2 regions of the Psychrobacillus sp. NPDC093200 genome follow, and region 1 is predicted to be linked to the other one. Evidence: predicted binding sites of a transcription regulator. Region 1 holds the regulator's gene; the other holds the start of a gene.

What was found. The regulator CtsR, encoded in region 1, represses protease genes until heat stress. The targets are predictions, from matches to a motif close to ATGGTCAATAAAGGTCAAACA.
Region 2: the regulator CtsR is predicted to act here: its motif matches at 1,656-1,676, upstream of ACQKNZ_RS05095 (ATP-dependent Clp protease ATP-binding subunit).

The regions. Positions count from the first base shown of each region.
Region 1 is NZ_JBNNVC010000005.1:56,233-67,082, forward strand. Features, by position in the region: gene ispD (2-C-methyl-D-erythritol 4-phosphate cytidylyltransferase) at 1-321, opposite strand, end outside; gene ACQKNZ_RS17100 (PIN/TRAM domain-containing protein) at 386-1,477, opposite strand; gene radA (DNA repair protein RadA) at 1,718-3,088, opposite strand; gene ACQKNZ_RS17110 (ATP-dependent Clp protease ATP-binding subunit) at 3,285-5,735, opposite strand; gene ACQKNZ_RS17115 (protein arginine kinase) at 5,732-6,829, opposite strand; gene ACQKNZ_RS17120 (UvrB/UvrC motif-containing protein) at 6,819-7,361, opposite strand; gene ACQKNZ_RS17125 (CtsR family transcriptional regulator) at 7,377-7,850, opposite strand; gene ACQKNZ_RS17130 (GNAT family N-acetyltransferase) at 8,017-8,475, opposite strand; gene rsgA (ribosome small subunit-dependent GTPase A) at 8,487-9,494, opposite strand; gene ACQKNZ_RS17140 (ABC transporter permease) at 9,876-10,775, opposite strand; gene ACQKNZ_RS17145 (ABC transporter ATP-binding protein) at 10,753-10,850, opposite strand, start outside.
Region 2 is NZ_JBNNVC010000001.1:1,048,142-1,058,991, forward strand. Features, by position in the region: gene ACQKNZ_RS05080 (prolyl oligopeptidase family serine peptidase) at 1-323, shown strand, start outside; gene ACQKNZ_RS05085 (metal-sulfur cluster assembly factor) at 373-681, shown strand; gene ACQKNZ_RS05090 (Crp/Fnr family transcriptional regulator) at 864-1,595, opposite strand; gene ACQKNZ_RS05095 (ATP-dependent Clp protease ATP-binding subunit) at 1,700-3,826, shown strand; gene ACQKNZ_RS05100 (DUF2929 family protein) at 3,881-4,069, opposite strand; gene ACQKNZ_RS05105 (beta-ketoacyl-ACP synthase III) at 4,236-5,171, shown strand; gene fabF (beta-ketoacyl-ACP synthase II) at 5,198-6,436, shown strand; gene ACQKNZ_RS05115 (ABC transporter ATP-binding protein) at 7,044-8,057, shown strand; gene ACQKNZ_RS05120 (ATP-binding cassette domain-containing protein) at 8,054-9,001, shown strand; gene opp4B (oligopeptide ABC transporter permease) at 9,003-9,965, shown strand; gene ACQKNZ_RS05130 (ABC transporter permease) at 9,996-10,850, shown strand, end outside.

The sequences.
Region 1 (10,850 bases):
TCTAGCAGCGTCATGTACTAACACAACTTCTTTAGAGGGACTTGCCTTCAAGCCTGCATACACACTGTGCTGCCTTTCTGCTCCTCCTTCAGTTATTGCCGCAACCTTTTGAATAGAATATTGCAGAAGAAGCTGCTCTATATATGATTGTTCATCTTTTTTTACCGCTAAAACAATATGAGCACATTGGGGATCTCGTTCAAATACGCGGAGGGTATGTATTAGTACAGGTATATTTTTTAATTCTATAAAAAGCTTGTTATGCTCTGCTCCCATTCTTTTGCCACTTCCCGCAGCTGGTAAGATTACTGTGTAAGCCATTTCGTTTTCCTCCTCCGTTACAAAGAAAAAGGGTATGCTCCTAAAAGGAAACACCCCTTACTACTTATTTCGTTTCCTGTGGTTTCGCAAAGATCATTCGTCCTGCCGATGTTTGAAGGACACTTGTCACTTCCACATTAATCGCTTGTCCGATGAACGCTTTACCACCTTCAACTACAATCATCGTGCCATCATCTAAATAAGCTACACCTTGATTATGCTCTTTTCCATCTTTAATCACAACAACATGCATTATTTCCCCGGGAATAACTACGGGTTTGACAGCATTAGCTAAGTCATTAATATTCAATACCCGCACTTGATGCAATTCACATACTTTGTTTAAATTAAAATCATTGGTTACTACTACGCCACCCATTTTTTTGGCTAGACGCATTAGCTTTAAGTCGACCTCTTGAACATCATCAAAGTCTTCCTCCACTATTAAAACCGCAGTGCTTCTTTCATCCTTCAATTTGTTTAAAACATCTAGACCTCTTCGTCCTCTTGTTCTTTTTAACGTATCAGAAGAATCTGCGATATGCTGAAGCTCCGTTAAAACAAATTGAGGAACTACTAGCACACCTTCCATAAAGCCCGTTTCCGATATATCTGCTATTCTTCCATCAATAATGACACTCGTGTCTAGCAGCTTATAGGTACCCAACGGAAGTTCCTTGGCTTCCTCCTCAGCTGTTTTTTTCTTCAAAGAAGGTAGTTTAGAGGACGGGGTGAACACGTGTAGCAATTCGTCTCTCTTTTTGTATCCTACCTGGAAACCTAGATATCCTAAAATAATGGTTAAGAGAACAGGGGCAACCGAACGAATGACTGGTAGCTCAATAGTTGATACAGCCGAGCCAAGGAAGAAAGCTACCACTAACCCGATTACCATCCCTAGTGTCCCAAATAACAAATCTCCGATTGGGGCCTTTAAAAGCCTTTCTTCCATCCATTTGATAAAATGTATTAAGTAATCTGTTAAAAATAGGGCAGCCACATACAGCATGATTGCTCCGATTATTACGGAAACATATAAATTATTAATCAAAGGGTTGTCGGATAAATTGATTAGTTCATATAAGTGCGGTAAGAATAGCAACCCTAATGTTCCACCTATCAATACAAAAGCAATTTGGATAATCCACTTTAACAAATTTTCCACCTCCATTTAAATTTTATTATACTTCCTGTTTTCCCTATACGTCTAATAAGTCGCAAGGAAGAAGGTTATCCCTTGCCCGCTAAACTAACATGAAAATGTCAGATTGACACTCTAACGTGTACAACCAAAGCAAAGGATTACCTATCTGTTACTTTTAAATCTATGAGTACACCCAGTTAAAACAAGAGTTAAACTTGAATACTTTATTCCCCCGCAACATCTTATTTCTTTTTATGAAAAGGCTTCTTTCATCACCTGGTTTACAGACTCTACTCCAATAACCTGCAGACCCTTCGGATAATCCCAGCCCCCCATATTAGATGCAGGGATAATTGCTCGTTTAAAGCCTAGCTTAGCTGCCTCTTGCACTCTTTGTTCAATCCTAGATACTCTTCTTACTTCTCCTGTTAATCCTACCTCACCTATAAAACAGTCGGTTGGAGCAGCACCCGTATCTCTAAAACTAGATACGATACTTACTAGGACGGCTAAATCGATGGCAGGTTCGTCTAATTTTACTCCACCGGCAACTTTTATGTAGGCATCCTGCGTTTGAAGTAGCAGTCCCATGCGTTTTTCTAGCACGGCCATTAATAAAGAAATTCGATTTTGATCAATCCCTGTGGCCATCCTTTTTGGATAATTAAAGCTCGATTGTGTCACAAGCGCTTGAATCTCTACTAAAATCGGTCTTGTCCCTTCCATTGAGGCAACAATGGCAGATCCAGCCGCTCCCTGGGAACGCTCCTGTAAAAATAATTCAGATGGGTTAAGTACTTCCCTTAAACCCTGTTGCACCATCTCAAAAATAGCAATCTCATTGGTAGAACCAAATCTATTTTTTTGTGATCGCAATATGCGATGATTATGATGACGTTCTCCCTCAAAGTATAAAACAGTATCTACCATATGCTCGAGTATTCTTGGACCAGCAATTTGGCCTTCCTTAGTTACATGTCCCACCAAGAAAATGGCAATATTTTTAGTTTTCGCAATCCGCATTAGCTCAGCTGTACTTTCACGCACTTGGGATACACTTCCTGGGGCACTTGTTACCTCTGGATGATGAACCGTTTGGATAGAATCCACTATTACAAACCGTGGGCTTACTTGTTCAATCGTTTCATTGATCAGCTCTAAATTGGTTTCCGAATAAATATAAAGTTCATTTGAAGTGACTCCTAAACGTTCCGCTCGGAGTTTTGTCTGGCGGATTGATTCTTCTCCTGATATATAGAGTACTCTTTCCCCTTTATTCGCAAGAAGAGCAGAAACTTGTAAAAGAAGCGTTGATTTACCTATACCTGGATCTCCCCCAATTAAAACTAGGGAGCCTGGCACAATTCCTCCGCCTAATACACGATTCAATTCTACTAAATCAGTTTGTACACGTGGTTCCTCGACTGTTTCAATGGATATGATTGGGGTTGCTTTTTGAGTGACTCCAGACGAATGCTGAAAGGAATGTCTAGGTCCCTTAGAGACTACCTCTACCTCTTCCACCATAGTGTTCCATTCTCCACACCCCGGACATCTACCCATCCATTTGGCAGCCTCGTAGCCGCAAGAGTTACACATAAATTTTGTTTTCTTTTTAGCCATATGAACCTCCTATTAAGAAAAGCACAAGCGCCTATGTCTGCCACGACAACAAAATGGAGAAAAGCGGATGAGCAGCTTTTTTCCATTTGACCTCTAGTGGCTAGGTGCTGGAGCTAGACAAATACTTTACACAAAAATCATAAACTTTCTTAACCTGTAAAAAAGGCATTCCGGTAATCTCGGAATGCCTATATTATTAACTTTCTGTGACAGGTTCTGTTGTACGAACAACAAATTCGTCATTTTCTACATCAAATACTACACGCTGACCCGTTAAAACTTCCCCTTTCAACAATTCCTCTGAAAGGCGATCCTCCACATGTTTTTGTAATGCACGGCGCAACGGACGTGCTCCGTATGTTGGATCGTAACCTTCGGTAGTAATTTTGTCTTGGGCAGCTTCCGTAAGCACTAGCTCTATTCCTTGTTCTTTTAGACGCTTCGCTAGCTGTTCTGTCATTAATGTCACTATTTGTTTTAAGTGTTCTTTTTCTAATGAGTGGAACACAATCATTTCATCCAAACGGTTTAAGAATTCTGGGCGGAATGCTTTTTTCAATTCTTCAAGCATTTTACCTTTCATATCTTTGTAATCCGTTTTTCCAGCCTCTTGTAGATTAAATCCTACATGCTTATTGTATTTAAGTGCGTCAGCTCCAACATTTGACGTCATAATTACTACTGTATTACGGAAGTCCACCGTACGTCCTTTAGAATCTGTTAAACGACCATCTTCTAATACTTGTAGAAGGATGTTGAAGACATCTGGATGTGCTTTTTCGATTTCATCTAAAAGAATAACCGAATACGGCTTGCGACGAACTTTTTCCGTTAATTGACCACCATCATCGAAACCTACATATCCAGGAGGTGAACCTACTAAACGAGAAGTAGAGTGTTTTTCCATGTACTCAGACATGTCTACTCGAATCATTGCATCCTCGTCCCCGAACATTACCTCTGCCAATGCGCGAGCTAGTTCTGTTTTACCTACTCCTGTAGGACCTAAGAAGATAAACGAACCGATTGGACGCTTAGGATCTTTTAGCCCTGCGCGAGCACGACGGATAGCACGAGAAATAGCATCTACAGCTTCTTTTTGACCTATAACTCGTTCATGTAATTTGTCTTCTAGTTTTAATAATTTCTCAGATTCTGTTTGAGCAAGCTTGGAAACAGGGATTCCCGTCCACATAGAGACAACAGAGGCAATATCCTCTACAGTAACTTCTGATTCTTCTTTGCCTTGTTTTTCTTTCCAAGTGTTTTTCATTGTTTCTAATTTATCTTTTATCTTCTGTTCTTTATCACGGAAAGATGCTGCTTTTTCAAATTCCTGGCTTTGAACAGCTGCATTTTTCTCAGAACGAACAGCTTCTAACTTAGCTTCTAATTCTTTTAAATTAGGAGGAGTTGTATAGGAACGAAGTCGTACCTTAGAACCAGCCTCATCGATTAAGTCTATCGCTTTATCAGGCAAGAAACGGTCTGAAATGTAACGGTCTGACATTTTAACAGCTGCTTCTACTGCCTCATCTGTAATTTTCACTCGGTGATGCGCTTCATAGCGGTCACGTAATCCATAGATAATTTGTATCGCTTCTTCAGCAGAAGGCTCGTCAACTTGAATCGGCTGGAAGCGACGTTCCAGTGCAGCATCTTTTTCAATATATTTGCGATACTCATCTAAAGTAGTTGCACCGATACATTGAATCTCTCCACGAGCTAGAGCAGGCTTCAAAATATTAGAGGCATCGATCGCACCTTCTGCTCCACCAGCACCAATTAATGTATGAAGTTCGTCGATGAATAGAATGACATTCCCTGCTTGGCGAATTTCATCCATTACTTTTTTCAAGCGGTCTTCGAATTCTCCACGATATTTAGTACCAGCAACAACCGTACCCATGTCTAAAGTCATAACACGTTTATCTCTTAATATTTCCGGTACCTCATTTTGTACAATTTGTTGAGCAAGACCTTCTGCAATTGCAGTTTTACCAACACCTGGTTCTCCTATAAGAACTGGATTGTTTTTCGTACGACGAGCCAAAATTTCTATAACGCGTGTAATTTCCTTGCTACGGCCGATGACTGGATCTAGCGTACCTTCTCTTGCAATTTGAGTTAAATCCCTTGCTAACCCGTCTAACGTAGGCGTGCTAGCTGGAGCGACCCCATTGGAATTGCTATTACTATGAGATTGATCGGAGCTTCCTAATAATTGAAGTACCTGCTGGCGCGCTTTGTTTAAGCTTACACCTGCATTGTTTAACACTCTTGCAGCTACACCTTCTCCTTCACGGATTAACGCGAGAAGTAAATGCTCTGTTCCAATATAAGAATGACCAAGCTTTCTAGACTCATCCACTGAAAGTTCAATCACTTTCTTAGCGCGAGGCGTATAGTGAACAATAGGGCCGACTTCCTCTGCCCCAGTTCCAACTAGCTCCTCAATACCTGCTTCTATTACTTTTGGATCTACTTCAATTGCTTCTAAAGCTTTTGCCGCAATACCACTGCCCTCTCGAATAAGTCCAAGTAATATATGTTCTGTTCCTATAGATTCGTGCTTTAAGCGAATAGCCTCTTCTTGAGCTAATTGTAAAACTTTTTGCGATCTTTGCGTAAATCGATTAAACATCATGCAGGTTCCTCTCCTTTTGTTTTCTCTTTTTCTCCTTTTTGCAAACGTTCCCTTAACAGCTTAGCTCGAAACATATCACGCTCCGAAGCATTTAAAGTTGTACCAGCATACTTTTGTAAAAATCCTGGCTGCATAAAAACCATACATTCATTTAAGATAGACATATCCACATCTTGAATAAGTCCAATATCTATCCCTAAGCGTACATCGGATAGGCATCTTGCTGCCTCCTCCGTTGTCATAAGACGAGCATAGGATAAGGTTCCTAACGAACGATAAAGACGATCCTCTAGTGTATTGGGAGAATGCTTTAATAGTGCATCTCGTGCTTCTCTTTCTTTTTGAATAATTTGTTCCGTAATGCTTTGAAGATCAGCAAGTATATCCTCCTCAGTCTTACCAAGTGTCGTTTGATTTGATACCTGATAAACATTGCCGAGCGCTTCACTACCCTCTCCATATATCCCTCTTACTACCATTCCAAGTCGAGAAATAATGGTTACTATTCGATTCATTTGTTTTGTTTTCGTTAATGCAGGTAAATGCATCATAACTGATGCCCTAAGTCCAGTGCCCGTATTAGTAGGGCAACTTGTTAAATATCCAAACTGTTCATCGAATGCGTAAGGTAATTCTTTTTCCAATAAGCTATCTATATTATCTGCCCGTTTATAAGCCTCTTCAATTTGGAGGCCTGGAAAAAGGCACTGAATCCTAATATGGTCCTCTTCATTTACCATGAGACTAACAGATTCATCCTCCGATAAAAGGACGGAGCCTGTATTCGGAGAATTTGCCAATTTGGGACTGATCAAATGCTTTTCTACTAACACTTGGCGTCCGAGCTCAGATACATCTTTTATCTGAATGGAGGAAAATTTCATTTGCAATGCTTCATCAGCAGCATCCAACAAAGTGGCTGAAACAGATTGGTCAATTTTATGCGCTTCGTCCTCTGTAAATGCAAGAGGGAAGCGAAATCCATTCAGATTTCTAGCCAATCGGATCCTTGTGCTCATCACAATGTCAGAATGCTCTCCTTCCCCTTCCATCCAACTAGATCTGGAATTATCTAAAAAGTTATCAACCGACATAGTGGTCGCCACCTCCTTCGACAAGCTGTTTTTCTAGTTCTTTTACTTCATCTCTCAGCTTAGCGGCATCCTCAAATTGTTCATGCTCGACAGCATCCTTCATTTGTGTACGTATTGCTTCAATTCTTTTCTTTAAAGCTATTTTTTCACCAAGTACCCCTGGTGCTTTTCCAATATGTGTCGTATTGCCATTATGCAGACGTTTTAAAACTTGGGGTAAATGAGGACGAAAGCTTTCATAACAAGAAGCGCATCCAAACTTACCTTCCTCTAAGAACCTCTCAATAGACCAGCCACATTCATTACATTCAAGTGTTTTCTGTTGTTTTTGTTGAACCATCTGCTGATCCGCGTGGTTAAACCAATTAGATAGAAGCTGATGGAGAGATAATGGGTCTTGTTTATATTCAACATAAAACGGGTGTAGGCTATTTGCACAAACCTCACAATAATGTCGTTCAAAGTGTTCTCCGTTATGCACCTGTGTAACCGTCACTTTGGCCGGTCTTTGCTTACAATTTTCACAAATCACTTTTCAACACCCCGTTCATTTTTCACTTTTTTCATATTTTAACGTTAATAGCATCGCACAAAGTATTCGTGCTCTTAGATCGTCTCTTGCAGGCAGTGGGATGGCTAAAGTCGTTCTGGCTAAGGCTGCTAAAATAATTTTTGCTTCTCGCTTAGTTATCACTTCTTCATCCAATAATCTAAATACAATATCTTCTGTCGCGGACTCAGACGCCCCGGCTTCCAGACTTTGTATTATATGCTCAATCAATTCAGCTTTTGTATGGGCCCGAACGCGGAGGATTCGAATATACCCACCACCACCTCGCTTACTTTCCACCAAATAACCACGGTCCTGTGTAAATCGAGTGTTTATAACATAATTTATTTGCGAGGGGACACAGTGAAATTTTTCAGCGATTTCACTTCTCTTTATTTCAATCTGCCCTCTACTTTCTTCTTCGATAATTGACTTCAAATAACCTTCAATAATGTCAGATATATTTCTCATCTTCTCTCACCTCTTCTCATTAAAACTGACTTTGACTATATTTGACTATATTATATAGCGAAATTTTTGTATGTGCAATTGATATGCCTAACATAAAAACAACAAAAAAACTACCAACATTTATTGTCAGTAGTTTTAGGTTGTATCAAAATGGAAACTTATATTCTTATATTTGTGAATTGTATTTGAGTTGTGTAATAAAAAAATTAGGCTCTACTTCAATGTCCTTTATTTTGGAAAAGTTGTGTCTTTCGTACAAAGTAAGCGCCGGTTTATTTTTTGCACCAGTAGTTACTATAACACTTACACTATCAGGAGCGAGGTCCAATACGTATTTTAACAGCTCAGTAGCTATTCCCTTCCTGAAATGATTAGGGTGGACAATTAGCCTACAGATATCCATTTCATCTCCATTAATTTCATATGAAATAAAACCAAGCAGTTGTTCCTTTTCATACTTTCCTATATAAATTTCTTTAGAAGCTTTAATATCCTCTGTAGTTTCCTTAAGCTGCGGAATGCCATCAAAACCGATAATCTCCGCTTCCTTTCGATAAGCCGGAAGCTGTACTTCAAGCATTTCTTCTGCTACAGATTGATTGTGATGATCAAGTAATAAAATCATTGAGTACCTCTTTAAACTTTTCTTTTTTTATTGTTTTTTTGGGCTTTAGATAATTGCTTCCATTTATCTCGCTCTGTTTTTTGTGCAGCCAAGTCGTTTTTACGTTCCATATGGGCTAGTTCACGTAATAATTTTACATAGCTCCTATAACGATCCTCTTTTAGCACACCAGAACGAATAGCCTCCTGAATCGTACAGCCAGGCTCTTTTTTATGCTGACAGTCTCTAAATCGACACTGCATTGCAAGCTCTTCTATATCTTGGAAGCTGTTGCTAATCCCCTCGCTTGAATCCCATAGCTGAAATTCTCTCATCCCTGGTGTATCTATCAATAGCCCTCCTCCAGGTAACAAAGAAAGCTCTCTATGAGTTGTTGTGTGACGCCCCTTACTATCATCCTCTCGAATGTCACTAACCGCCATCACTTCTTCTCCTGATAGAGCATTTATCAAGGAGGATTTACCTACACCTGAAGAGCCAAGTAATGCACCTGTCTTCCCTTCGCCAAGAAGAGCGGCCAAGTCTTCTATTCCTTCTCCTGTAACACTAGAAACAGCAAAGATTTCGACGCCAAATGCAATAGATTCGACTTCATTGATATAATAATCCAATTGCTCACAAGCATCTTTTTTCGTTAGAACAACTACTGGTGTCGCCCCCGAATCCCAAGCTGCGAGTAAGTAACGCTCTAACCTTCTAACATTGAAGTCTTGGTTGAGTGACATCACTAAAAACACATAATCTACATTCACTGCAACCAATTGAATTTCCATAGTTGTACCAGCCACTTTTCTTGAGAATTGCGATTGTCTCGGTAAAACCTGTTGAATAATCCCTTTCTCTTCTCCTGGCATTTGCTCTAAAACAACCCAATCTCCTACTGCCGGAAAAGCTTCTCGATTGTTGTCAAATTTAAACTTACCTGAAAGGGAGCATAGCCACTCTCCATCATTTGTGACTACTCGATATAAATGTTTATGCTCGAGTAAAACTCGGCCTACTAATCCTTTGCTCGTCATCTTTTCTTCCCATTTACTATTCCATCCATACTTTTCGATTAAATTCAATTTAAATTTCCTCCTAATTTTCCCTAAAAATATTTTAATCGCCATTTTTTATTCGGCGAAATACTGGGCAACAAAAAAACCATGATTGCACGAATCAGCAATCATGGTTTCCCGATCATTAGTAAAGAAATTTCAAAAAGTATGGAGAAATAAGCTCGATTGTCTGTTTACAATCAAACCAATACCTATTCAGCCTACATTTAGAAAATTACAGAGTGGGACATCATGAACTTACTGATTCGTTTTGTGTTATATACAATAGCCATAATGCCTCACTCCTTTCCTTAAGTTAAATTCAGAATACTACAAGTTTTTGAAATATGCAATAGGCAATTACGCCGTTACATCACGTTTTGTAAATGACCAGTAGCTTGTTACTAGGAATATTAACAGATACACGACAATTATTATAATAGAAAAACTTAAGGTCATGCTTTCTATTAGCGGTGTATTTGTTCCGATAAATTGACTTAAATTTGTATTGGCAAATATAATGTATTTCGGAAATTCAAAGTCCAGCATTGCAAGAATTTGAGTTACTTGTACTCCTGCAAACATTAGGAAAATAGATATTCCAATTGCTAATGAGCTAGAGCGGAACACTGAGCCAATCATAAAAGCTAAGGATCCAATTACAAATACATTTACTAAAGACAGAGCAGTTAAAAGCAATAATCTGCCCCAGTACGAAACCTCCACTACCTTGCCATCGACTAGCTCTAACTGCGTACCTGGAATATTATCAAAGAAAATGTATCCAAAGATTATTCCCGAAACAAGAAGAACTATCGACATCATAATTGCAAACAGACCAACTGTGATTAGTTTAGACGTTAGAATTTTCCATCGCTTCATTGGTCTCGTTAGTAACATTTTAATTGTTCCTTGGGAAAATTCAGAAGCTACTATTCCACCAGCCACTACTACCGTAAATAATGTGACAACGGACATCATATTTGGAAGACCGCTGATAAACCCTTGTGCACTATCATCGACGATAGGAGACAAATTATTATCAGTTCTATATTTAGTTAGTTCAGGACCCTCAGAAATGGCAGTCATCTCTTCTACAGTAATAGTTTCTCCTTCACTACTCTGTGAAATATCTATTGAATAGACCCATTTTACAAGACCAGCCGAAGCAAGCATTAACAACACGAGCAATATAGTCATTACCCATGTTGATTTTTTAGTCCAAAGCTTTAACCACTCATTTCGTACGAGATTCAGCAATTTGCCCACCTCCTGTAATTTCTAAGAATTGATCTTCTAATGTTTTTCTATGTGGTGTTACGGAATAGATTTGTA
Region 2 (10,850 bases), on a different contig from region 1:
CAAAAGCTCAAATTGAATTAATAGAAAAAAGAGGCTTTAAAGTTCCATTGAATGAAGAAGAAAAAAGAAAAATGTTTGAAACGCTGTCTGTATTTGATGCATCTAACCAACTAGAAAAGTTAGCAAACAAGCCGCTATTTTTCTGGCACGGTTCGAAGGACGAAGTAGTACCTTTTGCACCAACCTCGAAATTTGTTGATGATTTGATTGTAAAATACGGTGAGTCTCAGATTGAATTTATGAAGGAAAAAAATTCTGGCCATGCTGTTTCCAGAAAAGGTATGCTACGAGCTACAGAATGGCTAGCAAACTGTTTGGCATAAAAGCTACTTCTTTGTTATGATGAATGAAAGAAGTAAGGAGGTTATCAGTATGGATCAAGATATGAAAGATAGTATGATGTCTGCACTTGAGAATGTTATTGACCCAGAGCTGGGCGTTGATATTGTCAATTTAGGCTTAGTATATGATGTAGATTTAACAGATGAAGGACAGGCTACAGTTACGATGACGCTAACTTCTATTGGTTGCCCAATGGGACCGATGATTGTCGATCAAGTAAAAACTGCGCTTGGAGAATTACCAGAAGTAAAAGAAACCGAGGTTAACATTGTTTGGAATCCGCCATGGTCAAAAGACAATATGTCTCGTTACGCTAAAATTGCATTAGGTATTAGATAAAAAACATTCCGTCCATATGTGGGCGGAATGTTTTTTTATTTGCGGGATTAATACACAAACTGTTATTGAAGCATTAGGTGGCGAATTAGCGGGAGAGGGAGACACATAAAACATCACAAACGGAGCATAGTATCGCTTCCTCCGCGAAAATCATCCACCTAGAGTCAAATCAAAAAATAAAACTAATCTATTCTACAAACACATAGAGGACAGCTCTCGCATTGGTTTTCTCTTTTTAATAATTCTATATCGTGAATGGTAATAACTCCTTTTTGAAAAGAAACAATACCTTCATTCTTCAAATCATTTAGCATACGATTGACTACTTCTCTACTCATAGCACATAGATTAGCTATTTCCTGATTAGTTAGCTGAAAATTTATTTTAATACTATCATCAGGGAGTTTTTCCCCATAAGTATTAGCCAGACGTATTAAAGTTGAAAATAGTGCTCCTTTTTTTCCATGAAGCATTAAATCTCGAAATCTTGTCTGATTTTTTAAGTATACGAGTTGTATATATTTTGTCCATTCTACCATTAGCTCTGTAGAACTCACGAGAAAACTTTCAAATTTATTCTTAGGAAGCATCAATAGCTGAGTGGTCTCTAATGTATGGGCAGAAAAACTATGATGCGCATTATCTGCAAAAACACCAGATTCTCCTATACAGTTGTCTGGACCTACAATTCTCAGAGTCAGTAGTTTGCCGCCTTCTGTATCTTTATTTATAGCAATAGATCCGCTAATCACAAGATAAATCTCTTCTGCTAGCTCACCTTCAACATAAACGGAGCGATCTTTTTCCAATTTTATAATAGAGCCATATTGTTTAAATAATAAGCCTATATTCGGGGATACTAAACTATTATCCACCCCATCACCGCCTTTACTAATACCTTTAAATAATAGCATAATTTCATAAAAATTAAGCTAATTTCTTTACAAAATATGCTAATAAGCTATATAGTTATATTAGTCAATAAAGGTCAAACTTTTGTGAAACGGAGCTGTTAAATATGCAAATGAACCAACAAGATCAAAAAAGTCCTTTAGAAACGTACGGTCGTAATTTAGTAAACGCTGTAAAGGACGGAAAGATGGATCCAGTGATCGGTAGAGATCAGGAAATAAGAAATGTAATACGAATTTTATCAAGAAAAACAAAAAATAATCCTGTTCTCATCGGCGAGCCAGGAGTGGGGAAAACAGCTATAGTCGAAGGACTTGCCCAACGTATTGTAAAAAAAGACGTTCCTGAAGGATTAAAGGATAAAGAGATTTTTGAATTGGATATGAGCTCATTAATTGCAGGTGCAAAATATCGTGGTGAATTTGAGGAACGCCTTCAAGCGGTTTTAAAACAGATTAAAGAAAGTGAAGGTAAAATTATTTTATTTATTGATGAAATTCACACTATTGTTGGAGCGGGCAAAACGGATGGAGCAATGGACGCCGGGAATATGCTGAAGCCAATGCTTGCTCGAGGGGAGCTTCATTGTATTGGAGCTACTACTTTAGATGAATATCGTATGTATATTGAAAAAGATCCAGCATTAGAGCGTCGTTTTCAGCAAGTATTAGTGAGAGAACCTTCTGTGGAGGATACTGTTTCTATTCTGCGTGGATTAAAGGAAAGATTTGAATTACATCATGGTGTTCGCATTCATGACCGGGCAATCGTGGCGGCTTCACAGCTTTCAAACCGCTATATTACGGAACGCTTTCTACCAGACAAAGCGATTGACTTAATAGATGAAGCTTGTGCAATGATTCGAACAGAAATAGATTCTATGCCTCAGGAGCTGGACGAAGTAACGAGAAGAATGATGCAACTACAAATTGAAGAACAAGCTTTGATGAAGGAAAAGGATGCAGCAAGCAAAAAAAGATTAGAACAACTTCGTAATGAATTAGAGGAGTTAGAGAAATCTTCAGCTGATATGCGTCAAAAATGGGAAACAGAAAAGGAATCAATTCAAGTAGTCCAACAAAAGAGAGAAATGCTAGACCGTTACCGCCGAGAACTTGAGGAAGCTGAAAACAATTACGACTTAAATAAAGCTGCGGAGCTACGTCATGGAAAAATACCACCTTTAGAAAAAGAGTTGCAAGTTTATGAGGATGAAATAAATAGCGATTATGATTCACGCTTACTACGTGAAGAGGTGACCGCCGATGAAATAGCACATATTATTTCTAGGTGGACCGGGATACCTGTTACTAAGCTTGTTGAAGGAGAAAGAGAAAAACTACTTCGATTAAAAGAGACTTTAGGAGAACGTGTAGTTGGCCAGGAGCAAGCAGTTCAATTAGTGACAGAGGCTGTTTGGCGAGCACGAGCAGGCATAAAAGATCCTAACAAACCTATAGGCTCATTTCTATTTTTAGGACCGACAGGAGTAGGTAAAACAGAGCTAGCTAAATCTTTGGCAGCTAACCTGTTTGACTCTGAAGAGCATTTCATCCGAATAGACATGTCTGAATACATGGAAAAGCATAGCGTTTCCCGATTGGTTGGGGCACCTCCAGGATATATCGGATATGAGGAGGGCGGTCAGCTAACAGAGGCTGTTCGAAGAAACCCATACTCTGTTGTATTGTTGGACGAAATTGAGAAGGCTCATCCGGACGTAGCGAATATTTTATTGCAGCTAATGGATGACGGTCGAATTACGGATAGCCAAGGTCGCATTGTCAACTTTACAAATACTGTAGTGATTCTGACATCTAATATAGGCTCGCAATATTTATCTAACACAACTGGAGAAGTTTCAGAATCAGACGAGGAACTTGTCATGTCAGCACTTCGTGCACACTTCAAGCCAGAACTGTTAAATCGGATGGACGATATTATTATGTTCCATTCATTAACGACTCATCATTTTGAAATGATTGCAAAAAAGTATGTAAAACAATTGCAGGATCGTTTATTAGAACAGGAAGTTACTTTGAAAGTCGAGGAAAATGTCTATGCATGGATAGTTGAGGAAGGAACGGATGCAGCTTATGGTGCAAGACCATTAAGAAGATTTATACAACGACATCTTGAAACTGCTGTTGCGAAAATGCTAATTGGAGGAAATGTGGTTCCTGGTAGTAACATTGTGGCAGTAGTGGAAGATGGTCAGCTAGTAGTTAAATAAACAGTCACTATACTATATCCAATAAAAAAACTCCCTATCAAAAGGGAGTTTTTTTTAATGGTGTTCAGCAGCTACAGGCTCGTCCGGAATAACTTTAGTAATTAGGATAATTATGATGGCTGCTGGAATAGTCATATATAAACCATGATAAAAGTTAAAATCAACGCCATTAACAGAGCTTACTACATAATTTAACATGGTAACCAAGATAAATGACCAGATAACTGTCATAATATAATGCATAAAATTTTCACCTCAAAAATGAATTTATCTATAAGTATCATAACACATGGCGGTTCTATACAAAAGAATTATTCTTACAATCGAACAACTATGTTGAAAAATGTTCATATATTCGTTATTATTAATACCAGGTACTAATAATAGATTATAAGAAAAGAGGAATTCCATGAATGCAGGAATTATAGGGTTAGGAACTTATGCACCTGAGAAAATCTTAACGAATGAAGATCTTGAAAAAAGAATGGATACTTCAGATGAATGGATCAAAACAATGACTGGTATAGAGGAGCGAAGAATAGCTGCTCCAGAAGAAGAAAGTTCACATATGGCTGTAAAGGCTGCTCAAGAAGCAATAGAGGATGCAGGGATTTCTCCAGAACAAATAGGGCTTATTTTGGTAGCGACAGTTACTCCAGATCGTCCTTTTCCTAGTGTAGCTACAATGATTCAGGAGCAATTAGGAGCAACGAATGCTGCTGCAATGGATATATCTGCAGCATGTGCAGGATTTATGTATGGGATAGTTACAGCCAAGCAATTTATAGAGTCCAAAACTTATTCTCATATTTTAGTAGTGGGAGTAGAGAAACTTTCTAAAATTACAAACTGGGAAGACCGCAACACTGCAGTACTTTTTGGAGACGGGGCTGGTGCTGTAGTAATTGGAGAAGTATCTGAAGGCAGAGGTATTTTATCATTTGAGCTTGGAGCGAATGGTAGTGGAGGTAAATATTTATTGCAGGATGGACCTTACATTACAATGAATGGTAGAGAGGTATTTAAATTCGCAGTACGACAAATGGGTGAGTCTGCACTTAATGTTATAGAGAAGGCTGGCCTTCAAAAGGGAGACATAGATTTGTTAATCCCACATCAAGCGAATATTCGTATTATGGAAGCATCGAGAGAAAGACTAGAATTACCAAAAGAGAAAATGGCTAAAACTATTCATAAATATGGTAATACTTCATCGTCCTCTATACCATTGGCTTTAAAAGAAGAAGTAAAAAGTGGAAAAGTAAAAGATGATGATGTTATCGTGATGGTAGGTTTTGGTGGCGGTTTAACTTGGGGAGCAATAGCTCTAAAATGGGGAAAATAAACTAAAATTCGAGGGGACGAAAATATATGAAAAAACGCAGGGTTGTAGTAACAGGACTTGGAGCTGTTACACCGCTAGGTAATGATGTGGAAACTACTTGGGCTGGCATTAAAGCAGGTAAATCAGGGGTTGGAATGCTGACAAGACTTGACGCATCATTGTTTCCAGCAAAGGTTGCTGCAGAAGTAAAAGACTTTGATATAGAAAAGTACATTGAAAAGAAAGATGCACGTAAAATGGATCGCTTTACTCATTACGCTTTAGCTGCTTCGATTATGGCAGTGGAGGATGCGAATTTGACTATTACCGAGGAGCTCGGTCTACGAACAGGAGTATGGATTGGTTCAGGTATCGGTGGAATGGAGACATACGAAAATCAGTTCCGAGTATTTTTAGAAAAAGGAACTAGACGAGTTAGCCCGTTCTTTGTACCAATGATGATTCCAGATATGGCTGCTGGTCAGGTATCTATTCACTTTGGAGCGAAGGCTATTAACTCATGTACAGTAACAGCCTGTGCATCAGGTACTAACTCTATCGGTGATGCTTTTAAAGTAATCGAGCGAGGCGACGCGGATGTCATGATTACTGGGGGAGCAGAGTCCCCTATTACTCATATGTCGGTAGCTGGCTTCTGTTCTAATACTGCACTTTCTTTAAATACAGACCCTCAAACTGCATCTAAACCATTTGATGCTAATAGAGATGGATTTGTCATTGGCGAAGGTGCAGGAATAATAATACTCGAGGAGTATGAACATGCAGTAGCTCGTGGAGCAAAAATATATGCAGAAATTATTGGTTATGGATCTACTGGAGATGCGCATCATATAACTGCTCCAGCCCCAGAAGGAGAAGGAGCAGCTAGAGCAATGAAGCAAGCTTTAGATGACGCGGGAGTTTCTCCTGAACAAATTAATTATATTAATGCACATGGAACAAGCACACCTTACAATGATCAGTTTGAAACAATGGCAGTAAAAACAGTTTTTGGTGAACATGCATATAACTTGGCAATGAGTTCAACAAAGTCCATGACAGGTCACTTGTTAGGAGCTGCAGGAGGAGTAGAAGCTATTTTCAGCGTACTGGCTCTTCACGAAGGCATCTTGCCACCTACAACTAATCTAGAAACACCAGATCCTTTGTGTGATTTGGATTATGTACCAAACGTTGCAAGAAAAGAAGATATTGACTACGCATTGAGCAATTCCTTAGGGTTTGGCGGTCATAATGCTAGTATATTATTTAAAAAAATGAAATAAGTAAAGAAATGCATGTTACCTAATCAAGGGTTTCATAGTATAGACAAAAGGATTGGAAATCAATTGGATTTCCAATCCTTTTATTTTGGTTCGTTTTAATCTCTTGGATGGTCCACGCATTAAACGTATGCCGAAGACAAATTGAAAAAATGTTATCGTAATTCCTACAGTACCTTCCATTAAACAACATTATGCGATTGGATTGGAATTCTTGAAGATTCCTGCAGAAATATGTCGAAGACAATTTCCAATTTCTTCAGATGGTTTAATGTTTGAATCCTTGTTTATAAACAAGGATTTTTTTAGTTTAATGGAATAAATAGTAATAAATTGATGATAATGATTTAAAAATGATATTAATTTAAAAAATAAAAATACATATTTTCCAAAAATTATATATATTAAATCCTTATCACTTCTAAATTTTTAATAAAATCTATTTGTTTTTAATATACTAGATTAAATAATTATATAAAAAATATTATTGCACTCGTAATCATACTGTAATAGACTTTACAAATAAAGAATCAAATAAACAGAAAAGTTCAAAAAGTCAAATAAATGAAATGAGAAATAAAATAGTATTGATTGTGAAAGGAGAATTACTTTGAACAATTCAAAACAGCTATTAACCATTAACGATTTACATACAGGATTTAGAATCAAAGATACATATTATGATGCCGTTGATGGAGTTTCAATTTCTTTAAAGAAAAATGAAATCCTTGCGATAGTGGGGGAATCAGGTTGTGGTAAATCTACTTTAGCTACATCCATTGTTGGGCTACATGATCACAACAAAACTAGAGTTGAGGGAGAAATTATATATAACGGTGTCAACTTAGCCAAACTGAATGATGAAAAGTTTAATGCTGTACGAGGGGAAGAAATAGGGATGATCTTTCAAGATCCTTTATCAGCACTCAATCCTTTAATGAGGGTTGGCGAACAAATTGAAGAGAGTCTAGTCTACCACACGAAGCTAAGTAAAGCGCAAAGAAGTGCAAGAGTAATAGAATTACTAAATCAGGTGGGAATAACTAATCCTCAAAGAACAGTAAAACAATTTCCACACCAGCTTTCTGGAGGGATGAGACAAAGGGTAATCATAGCAATAGCAATTGCATGTAAACCTAAGGTAATCATAGCCGATGAGCCAACAACCGCTTTAGATGTGACAATTCAAGCGCAAATTCTCGATTTACTTATGGATCTTCAAAGGGAGACAGGGGCAGGAATAATTCTTATTACTCATGACTTAGGAGTTGTTGCAGAAGTTGCTGATAGAGTGGCCGTTATGTATGCGGGGCAAATAATCGAGGAAGCACCAGTAGCGGAACTATTTTCAAATCCCTTACATCCTTATACTCGTTCATTATTTAATTCAATTCCACAAATAAATAGTGAGACTGAAAAACTGGAAGTGATTAAAGGCATGGTACCTACTCTCATGAACCTTCCTAGAGAAGGATGTAGATTTTCAGGACGCATACCTTGGATCTCAGAAAATGCTCATGAAAAGCAACCAGCCCTTCATGAGGTTTCCCCAGGACACTTGGTAAGATGTACTTGTTGGCAACACTTCCATTTTGAAGGTGAAGAGGGAGGCTATGCTCAATGAGCTTTATGCAAATTAATGACCTTCATGTACATTATCCAATACGAGGAGGATTTTTCAACACAATTATAGATCGAGTACATGCTGTCGATGGGATAAATATGGAGATTGAAAAAGGAAAAACATATGGCCTTGTAGGAGAATCAGGGTGTGGAAAATCCACTACTGGTAAGTCGATAATAGGTCTTGAGAAAATAACTTCAGGAAGTATTATTTATGAGGGAAAAGATGTAACAAATAAACAACGAAATAAATCTTCTTCTTACAACCGTGATATTCAAATGATATTTCAAGATGTTCACTCTAGTTTGAATCCTCGAAAAAGAGTAAGGGATATTATTGCGGAACCAATTCGTAATTTCTTAAATCTAACTCCAGAAGAAGAGAATAGAAGGATCAATGAATTGCTGGCAATTGTAGGAATGAGTGAAGATGCAAAGCTTAAATATCCTCATGAATTCTCAGGAGGACAAAAGCAAAGAATAGGGATTGCTCGAGCAATTGCATGTGATCCAAAGCTAATTATTTGTGATGAGCCTGTTTCAGCTCTTGACCTATCCGTGCAGGCCCAAGTCTTAAATTTTTTAAAGGAAATTCAGCAAGAATATGGCTTAAGTTACCTTTTTATATCGCATGACCTTGGGGTTGTTAAACATATGTGTGACCATATTTCCATCATGTATAAAGGAAGATTTGTTGAATCAGGTACACGAAATGATATTTATACTAATCCACAGCATATATATACTAAACGCTTGTTGTCATCAATTCCTGATATCAATCCTATAGGAAGAGAAGATCGAAAAGTGCAAAGGATGCAGGTGGAATCTGATTATATGACCAATCATAAAATCTATTATGACGAAACTGGAAAAGTGTTTGATTTGATGAAGCTGTCTGATTCCCATTATGTAGCAATGAATGCTAATACGAAGGGAGGCAGTTAATATGTGGAAAACGATTGTTCGCCGAGTATTGATAATGATTCCACAACTAATTGCTTTAAGTTTATTAATTTTCATTATGGCGAAATTTATGCCAGGGGATCCTTTCACTGGAATGATTAGTCCTGAAACTGACCCTAACAGATTAGACGAGTTGAGAGAACTAGCAGGTTTAAATGACCCCTGGTATGAGCAATATGCCCGATGGATGGTTAATGCAGTCCAAGGAGATTTTGGCAAAAGTTATACTTACAAGGTTCAAGTTTCAGCTCTAATAGGTGAGAGAGCAATGAATACCTTTTGGTTATCTTTATTGAGCGTAGTGCTACTTTACCTTTTGGCAATACCGCTAGGAGTTTTAGCAGGACGTTTTCAAGACACTTTCTTAGATAAAACGATTGTCTTATATAGTTTTATTACTTATGCAATTCCTACATTTGTATTGTCTCTATTATTTTTGTTCTTTTTTGGTTATAAATTACATTGGTTTCCAACCATAGGAAGCGTGGATATTAAATATGATGCTGGAACATTTGGGTATCTATGGAGCAAAATCTATCATATGATGCTCCCTGCTCTCACTTATGCCATATTGGCAACTACTACTGTTATTCAGTTTTTACGTTCGGAAATTATTGATTCTAAATCGATGGATTATGTTAGAACCGCAAGAAGTAAAGGAATACCAATAAGAAAAGTGTACTCTAGGCATATTTTTAGAAACTCTTTATTACCAATTGCTGCATTTTTAGGATTCACGATTACGGGACTACTAGGAGGCTCTATCTTTATAGAGACTATTTTTGGATATCCAGGAATGGGACAGTTGTTTATTTCATCTATACTATCTCGTGATTATAGTGTAATTACTGCACTTGTTATGTTATATGGCTTCTTAACATTATTAGGTAGTCTACTGTCCGATATTATCATGAGTATTGTTGACCCAAGAATTAGGATAGAGTAGGAGATTACATGTTAAGGAGAGGTGAATAATATGGGAAAACAATTGAACGTAAAAAAAGAGGCAACCTTGAATGCTCCACCTACCGGATTTCAAGTTATATTAAGGGAATTTAAAAAAGATAAACTTGCAATGTTTTCTCTTATATCATTAGTCATCATTATAGTTGGTGTATTCATATGGGCATATACGATTGATAAGGAAGCTATTATGAGAGTAAGTTTAAGAGATAAATATGCATCACCAGGTGATAAGTTCTTTTTAGGGGCAGATCAAGGTGGGAAAGATATTTTGGGACAACTGATCATAGGAGCAAAAAACTCCATAGGAATTGCAATAGCTATTACATTGATAACGGGATTTGTAGGGATAGTAGTCGGCTTGGTTTGTGGATACTTTGGAGGATGGATAGATAATATCTTTATGAGAATTATAGATTTCTTTATCACTATACCATCTTTAATGTTAATAATTGTGTTTGTAACAATTGTACCAAAATATACAATGACAACGTTTGTAATAATAATGAGTATTTTCATGTGGACCTCCACAGCAAGACTCGTGAGGAGCAAGGCACTAACAGAAAGTAGAAGGGATTATGTAAATGCTTCGAAGACAATGGGTACGCCTGGAATTATCATAATATTCAAAGAAATTATGCCTAATATCAGTTCTATATTAATAGTTGAGTTGACTCTTAACTTTGCAGGTAACGTAGGAATCGAGACTGGGCTGAGTTATCTTGGGTTTGGTTTACCTCCAGCAACTCCTAGTTTGGGTACACTGGTTGCTTACGCAAATAACCCGCTCGTTTTACAGGAGAAATGGTGGGTATGGCTTCCAGCATCACTTTTCATCTTATTAATGATGTTAGGAATAAACTACGTT